2 regions of the Novosphingobium aeonii genome follow, and region 1 is predicted to be linked to the other one. Evidence: riboswitches for the same ligand, from Rfam matches in the RefSeq annotation. Region 1 holds a riboswitch; the other holds the start of a gene.
The links. A riboswitch is a leader RNA that binds a small molecule or an ion and turns the genes downstream of it on or off. The one in region 1 is predicted to bind cobalamin.
Positions count from the first base shown of each region.

Region 2: linked by a shared signal. The riboswitch ahead of ACLIMP_RS00495 (TonB-dependent receptor plug domain-containing protein) and the one ahead of ACLIMP_RS21200 (TonB-dependent receptor) in region 1 are both predicted to bind cobalamin.

Region 1 covers NZ_CP176833.1:1,332,888-1,336,458, forward strand. Annotated here, with positions in the region: gene ACLIMP_RS21200 (TonB-dependent receptor) at 1-1,537, opposite strand, end outside; cobalamin riboswitch at 1,713-1,955, opposite strand; gene ACLIMP_RS21205 (tRNA (cytidine(34)-2'-O)-methyltransferase) at 2,087-2,539, opposite strand; gene ACLIMP_RS21210 (hypothetical protein) at 2,703-2,957, shown strand; gene ACLIMP_RS21215 (cytochrome c biogenesis protein DipZ) at 2,994-3,571, opposite strand, start outside.
Region 2 covers NZ_CP176832.1:89,673-93,243, reverse strand. Annotated here, with positions in the region: gene ACLIMP_RS00500 (cobyrinic acid a,c-diamide synthase CobB) at 1-1,050, opposite strand, end outside; cobalamin riboswitch at 1,183-1,374, shown strand; gene ACLIMP_RS00495 (TonB-dependent receptor plug domain-containing protein) at 1,540-3,477, shown strand; gene ACLIMP_RS00490 (DUF1636 domain-containing protein) at 3,477-3,571, shown strand, end outside.

The DNA.
Region 1 (3,571 bases):
CAACGTCGAGCCACCAGTAGGTTCCTGTCAGCGAGAAACCGTCTGTCTGGAAACGGGCGCACAGCTCCTTGCCGGTGCCGCGCACCAGAACAGGCACCGGCGTTTCGGCATTCACCGCCCCTCGCACATCGTTGGAGTGGAATCCGCGCCCCCAGTTGGCATAGAGTTCGAACTGCCGGGTAACTTCATAGGCCGCCGAGAACTTGGGCGAAACGATCGAATCGTGCCCGCTTCCCTCACCAAGCTCTTCCGCCGCTGCGTTTCTGGCGCGCACGGAATAGTGATAGTAGTCGCCCCGCAGACCGCCCGTCAGGCGCAGGCCCGCCAACGGCTGCCAGGTTGCCTCGCCATGGATCGCACCGGAAAGTTCCTCGACGTGATAACGGCCCAGCGAGTACAGGAATTCGCGACTTTCCGTGCGATTCACGCCAACGCTGCCGATATGGTCGAAGCGGTTCTCGGTGCCGATGGAGAGTTCCAGTTCCGGCGCCGGATTCCAGTGCTTGCGTGCCGTGAGGCCGGTAACCCAGCGCTTGTCGAACTGGTCGATCTGGGCGCTGGTCCCGTCGGGATCGACATAAGTCGGGTTTGAATACATGTTCCAGTCGTAATACTGGGCGTAGACGTTGGCGCTCCAACTCGCCTGCGTGATCCCCACATTGCCGACGAACCGCGTGGTCCGGCCGCGCGCCGTCGGGTCGGGCGAACAGAACACGTCGGCGCATATGTCGGAACCGACGATCCGCTCGGGAATCTGCTCGGTTGGACGCCATGTCGCGTGGTAGGCATGAAGCGAAGCCTGGAGCGCACCTTCGCCCAGCGGCATGCTGTACTTCGCAAAGCCCGCATAATGGCGCAGGTGCTCCTCCTGCTGCCACGGCCCGTCATAGCGCTTCGCCTGCCCCACCACCGTAAGATCGCCGGAACCAAGCCTTTTGATCGTGCCGCCCGCTGCAAGACGGCCGGTGCTGTACGAGCCCCCCTCAAGCGAAACCCACGGGCGGTCGAAGCCGGCGATCGTCGTCATGTAGGCCGTGCCCGCCAAGGCGAAATCGCCGCCGTCCGCGCGATAAGGCCCTTTGCGGAAGTCTTCACGCGCAACGATCTCCGGGATCAAACCGTTGAGATCGAGATACCCCTGCCCATGACCATGGGTCCGCAGGTTCATCTGCACGCCGTCGATATAGGTCGTGAAATCGCTACCATGATCGAGGTTGAACCCGCGCAGGAAATACTGGTTCGCCTTGCCGCTGCCCGAATGCTGGGCGGCGACCATGCCGGGAATAGCCTCGAGAAGTTCGGCCACGCGCAGCAGCGGACGGACCAGCAGGTCGGAGCCTGCCACGCTGCCTTCGCTGGCGGCATGGGCTTCGCCGATCTTGGTCTCTCCCCGGCCGAAAACCAGGATTTCGCTGTTGCCGCCATCCGAAGCCGACCCGTCCGAAGCCACTTCGCCGGCAAGAGCCGGAACGGAGGCAAGCGCGACGATCCCGCCCATGGCGAGGCGGGCGAATGCCGCCTTTGTGTTGATTTGCATTACAATTCCCCCGGCGCCTGCGACTGGGAGTGGAAGCGTGCCGTCCAAGACGGTCGGCACGCGCCATCGGCCGGACGCCCGAGGCGACCGCGACACGAACCGATGCGGCTTCCACCGCTCGTTCGTCGCTCAGACGGAAAAATTACCGGGCCTCGGCCATCCCCTGGACCAAAGCGAGAGCGACCAGACGCCGGCAGGTCTCCTGGCTTGCGGGTCATCGCTTGATGCACGGCCTTCCCAGGCCTCGCAGGATTTAGCGTCCGGCCCAGTGGCTGCGGCCAGGCTCCTTGGCCTGCCGCGATATGCATCGCGCTCACCGCTTACAGTTGCAGGGACAGCCTCGGATTCGAAGGCCGAAGCCCTCTCACCGCGTTCCCTATTAAGCCTCTTTCGAGGCACCGGCGCGATCTTGCCCGCCGCCTTCGAAAGAAGGAAACGGTTGCAGTCCGCTAACCCACGCAAGAAATGTGTTCAAGAGTGTATGGCAGGTGAGGTATTGTTACGGCGATGCTTTCGCCCGCCGCGCCGGGAAAGCGGGCCGGGTAGCCGTCACCCCGGCAAAGTCGCGGTCTGGCGAAGGGCTTCGCCAAGCGCGAGCGCGGCCGACGTGGCGAGATTCAGCGAGCGCACCTCCGGCCGCAGCGGTATGCGCACGCGCGCATCACAGACATCCGCCACTGAGGGGGGCACCCCTGCGCTCTCCTTTCCGAAGAGCAGGACATCGTCTACCCTGAATCCGAATTCATAAGCCGAATGGCTGCTCCTGGTCGTGAACAGCACCAGTCTGCTCGGCCCGATATCGGCCCTGAAGGCATCGAAGCTGGCGTGTCGTGTAATCGTGACATGGTCGATATAGTCCATGGCAGCCCGCCTTACGCGCCGATCGTCCCATACGAAGCCCATCGGCTCGATAATATCCACGCTCGCGCCCAGGCACGCGCCAAGCCTCAGCACGGCGCCGACGTTTCCGGCAATCTCGGGTTCGAATAGAGCAATACGCATCCGGACCGATTGGCGGCAAGACAGCGGCCATGCAAGCCCTTCGGCAGTTCCCGGATAACGAGGCGGGGCGGCGCCCTTTCCGGCCTGTGCCGCAAGTGGCGGATATTGCGGGAATAAAGCCGTTGTGCAACCTAGGGCATCCGAAACCTTGAAGGACCGAGGGATGCCCACGATACAGGACAAGCGACACGACTTCCTCTGGCTCGTCCAGCTCTGGATGCAGCGCGAACGGGATATCGCCGGATGGACGGCAACCTGCGGCGATGCGGTTGCCGCCAGCTATCGTATCCCCGCATCGATGACCGCGCGCGACGCCGCGCACGATTTCCTGTCCTTCAACAGCGCTTCGTTCCGTGGCGGCGTGGAGAACGAATGTCCCGCCTGGATGAACGCGCTGGAAGATCCTTCCTACGGCTGAGCCCCGCATGACGGGCCGAAACGGCGCGCCGCCTCCTCAGCCGAACGTGAAGGCGAAGGCCTGCACGCCCGGATCGAGGAACTCGATGGTGAAGGTCCGGTCGGTCACGGTGCCCTGCTGGCGAACCAGTTGATAGAGCCGCTGCGTGGTCACGGTGCCTTGCCCGGCCGCGTCCGCGTCCATGCCGTGATCGCCGCCCGGAGCCTTGCCGTCCACGGTGACGCGGAAGCGGACCGGGCGTCCTTGCGGCCCCGGCCCCAGCACGAGATGAAGATCGCGGGCATGGAAGCGGAAAGCGATACGCCCGCCCGCCGCATCCAGCGAGACGAACTCCGGCCCGGCGGTCCACGATCCCGCAATTCCCCAGTCATTGCGGCCGGGCAACTGCCCCAGCACATAGCTGTGGGGCCGGTCCGGCACATAACCGCCCGCCGAAGCGAAACGTTCGCCTCGTGAATAGCCCAGATAGGTTTCGGGCGAGCGATTGGTGGCCTTCTGCGGCGCCTCGCCCACGCCGGAGCCCTTGACCGCCACGACCTCCAGGCTGGGCGGGGCATTGCCGTTCTCGGCCAGCAGGCGCTGGATGACTCTTTCGGATTCCGCGTAATCCCCCT
Region 2 (3,571 bases), on a different replicon from region 1:
CAGGCCCAGCATCGGCGCACTCGTGCCTGATGCGTCCTCCAGCCGTTCGCAGGCGTAGAGCATGCCGCCGCACTCGGCGAGGATCGGGCGTTCGGCCAGGAAATGCTCCCGTATGGCCCCGATCATCGTCCGGTTCGCGGTGAGCGCACAGAGGTGAAGTTCGGGATAGCCGCCGGGCAGCCAGAGCGCGTCGCATTCCGGCAGCGCCGTGTCGCGCAGGGGCGAGAAGAATGACAGCCGGGCGCCCGCGCTTTCGAGAAAGGCGAGGTTGGCCGGGTAGATGAACCCGAACGCCTCGTCCCGGGCCACGGCGATGCGCCGGCCCGCCAGCGAGGGCGGCGGAGCGGCGCAGCGGGGCGCGGCCGGAAAGGACACCGGTTCCGGCAGCCACAGGGCGCTTTCGGGCAGGAGATCGGCGGCGCGGTCTATCCGCGCTTCGATATCGGGGACTTCACCGGCCTGTACCAGTCCGAGATGACGTTCGGGCAGGCCGGCACCCTCGTCGCGTCGCATCGCGCCGAGCCATTGCACGCCTTCCTTCAGGCCGCGTTCCAGCAGTTCGGCATGGCGTTCGCTGCCCACGCGGTTGGCGAGCACGGCGGCGAGGGTCACATCCTCGCGGTAAGTCGCCAGACCGTGGACGAGCGCGCCGAAAGTCTGCGCCATGGAGGAACCATCCATCACCGCCATCACCGGAAGGCCGAAATGCCGGGCGAGGTCGGCGGAGGACGGGGTGCCGTCGAACAGGCCCATCACCCCTTCGACAAGGATCAGGTCGGCCTCCAGCGCCGCTTCGTGCAGCAGCGCGCGGCACTGGTCTTCGCCGCACATGAACAGGTCCAGCTGGTGGACGGGCGCGCCGCTGGCGATCTCGTGGACCATCGGGTCGAGGAAGTCCGGCCCGCACTTGAACACCCGCACCCGGCGCCCGGCACGGACATGGCGGCGGGCGAGGGCGGCGGTCACCAGCGTCTTGCCCTGTCCCGAGGACGGCGCGGCGACGAGCAGGGCGGGGCAGGCGGTCATCGGGCAGCCACCGCGCGGAGGCACGGATATCGCCCGGACGGAAAGGCTCGGCAGTGGTGCATGATGGTTCGGTTCCCCCCTTCCGGCGGCCGGACCTATGGCACTTCGCAAGGCTGCGCAAGCAGCGCGCTCTTGCACGCCAGACCGCCACCCGATAGGGCCGCCGCTGCGACAGGTTCCCCGCGAGGGGATCAAAAGGGAACGCGGGTTCAAGACCCGGGCTGCCCCTGCAACTGTAAGCGGAGAGCCGTGCGGCCATTTCGCCATTGGGGGTGCAAATCCCTGAGAAGGCGGCCGAAACGGCATTGACCCGTGAGCCAGGAGACCTGCCTGCCGCAGTCGTTCTTCGACCGGACAGGGTGAGCCGGGCGAACGGGGCTATCCTCGCGCAACGACAGCCACTGCCGTGCCGGCTCCCGGCGCGAAAGGGCCTGTCGTCGCCTGCCGAACGACTGCCGCCTTTCGCGTGAGTGCCGACCCGGCCGGGTTCGACGCTCGCTTGAAGGACATGCCGTGAACTGCCGAATACCCGCCGCCAGCACCCTTGCTCTTGCGCTGGCCTGTCACCCTCTCGCGGCGCTGGCCGAGGAGGCCGATGCCGCGTCCTCCGGCGAGCGCATCGTCGTTACCGCGCTGCGCACGCCGGTTGCGGCCGACCGCGTGGCCGATACTGTCACCGTGCTGGACGAGGCGCAGATCGTCGCCGCCCAGCCCATCGCGCTGACCGACGCGCTGCTGCGCACGCCCGGCATCAGCCTGTCGCGCAACGGTGGCTACGGCACCACCACCTCGCTGCGCATTCGCGGCGCCGATGCCGGGCAGACCGTCATGGTGATCGACGGGATGCGCCTGTCCGATGCCTCCTCGACGGCGGGGGGATACGGTTTCGCCAACCTGTTCGTCGACGATATCGACCGCATCGAGATATTGCGCGGCCCGCAGTCCATCCTGTGGGGCAGCGATGCCATCGGCGGGGTCGTCAATGTCAGCACTCGCCGTCCCACCGAGCCGCTGGAAGGCAGCTTCGCGCTGGAGGCCGGAACCCACGATACCGTTTCGGCCCGCGCCGGGATGGGAGGCACCTCCGAGGCGATCGACTGGCGGATTTCGGCCTCCCGCTTCACCACCGACGGCATCTCGGCCCGCTCCAACGGCACCGAGGACGATGGCTACCGGCGCAGTTCCGCAAGCGGCACCATGACCTTCCGCCTTGCGCCGGGCGTCTCGCTGGACCTGCGCGGCTACTGGTCGGATTCGAAGAACGATTTCGACGGCACCTCGGGCGATTCACGGGCCTATGGCCGGACCGGGGAATGGTCGGGCTATGCCGGGCTCAATTTCGAACTGGCGGGCGGCAGGCTGGCCAACCGCGTCGCCGTGCTCCAGACCGAGACCGACCGCGAGAACTACGACCCCGCGCGGACGATCCGCCCCATCACCTTCGACGCCCATGGCCGCGTGCGCCGCTTCGAGTACCAGGGCACTTACGCGTTCGCGGACGAGGTGCAGGTCGTGTTCGGCGCCGAGCGCGAGGAGCAGCGGATGACCACCGCCTCGCCCTCCAACAGCACGGCGGCCTATGTTCTCACCCCCACCACGGCGGATACGGACAGCGTCTACGGCGAACTGCGCCTGACACCGCTGGCCGGGCTGACGCTCAACGGGGGCGCGCGCTACGATCACCAGTCGCGCTTCGGCGGCAGCACGGTGTTCAGCGCGGGCGCGGTCTATACGCCCAACGCCGGCGCCACGGTGCTGCGCGCCAGCTATGACGAGGGTTTCAAGGCGCCCTCGCTCTATCAGCTGTTCAGCCTCTATGGCGCGGCGGATCTCAGGCCCGAGAAGGCCAGGGGCTGGGAAGTGGGCGCGGAACAGGGTTTCGGCGAAGTGCTGCGCCTTTCCGCGACTTGGTTCGAGCGGGACACCGACAACCTGATCGATTTCGCCTATTGCCCGACCAGCGGCGCCCTGCCGGACGTGTGCTACGTTCCCGGCACCACGACATCGCGCTTCGGCTATTACGCCAACGTCAAGGCGAGCCACGCGCGCGGGCTGGAACTGGCGGCTTCGGCCAGATGGGGAATCCTCTTCGCCCAGGGCAACTACAGCTTGATAGAGGCGGAGGACCGTACAGCGGGCAGCAGCACTTACGGCCGCCAGCTCCAGCGCGTGCCCCGGCACCTCGCCAATGCCGAGGCCGGCGTGGACCTGCCGCAGGGCCTGCGCGCCAGCGTGGCCGCGCGCTATTCGGGCGAGAGCTACAACGCCGCCACCGGCACCGCCATGCTCGGCGACTACTGGCTGGTGGACCTGCGCGCGCAGTGGCAGGTCAGGGAAGGCCTGATTCTTCAAGGACGTATCGAAAACGTGGGCAACGAGAATTATGAGACCGTGAGCGGCTACGGCACGCTCGGCCGCACCTTGTACCTCGGGCTGAGGAGCCGGTTCTGATGCTGCGCCCCGTCGAACCCGGTCCCGCCGTGCTGGTGTGCAGCACATGCCGCCACTCCGCCGAGACACGCGATGACGAAAACGGCCAGCGCGG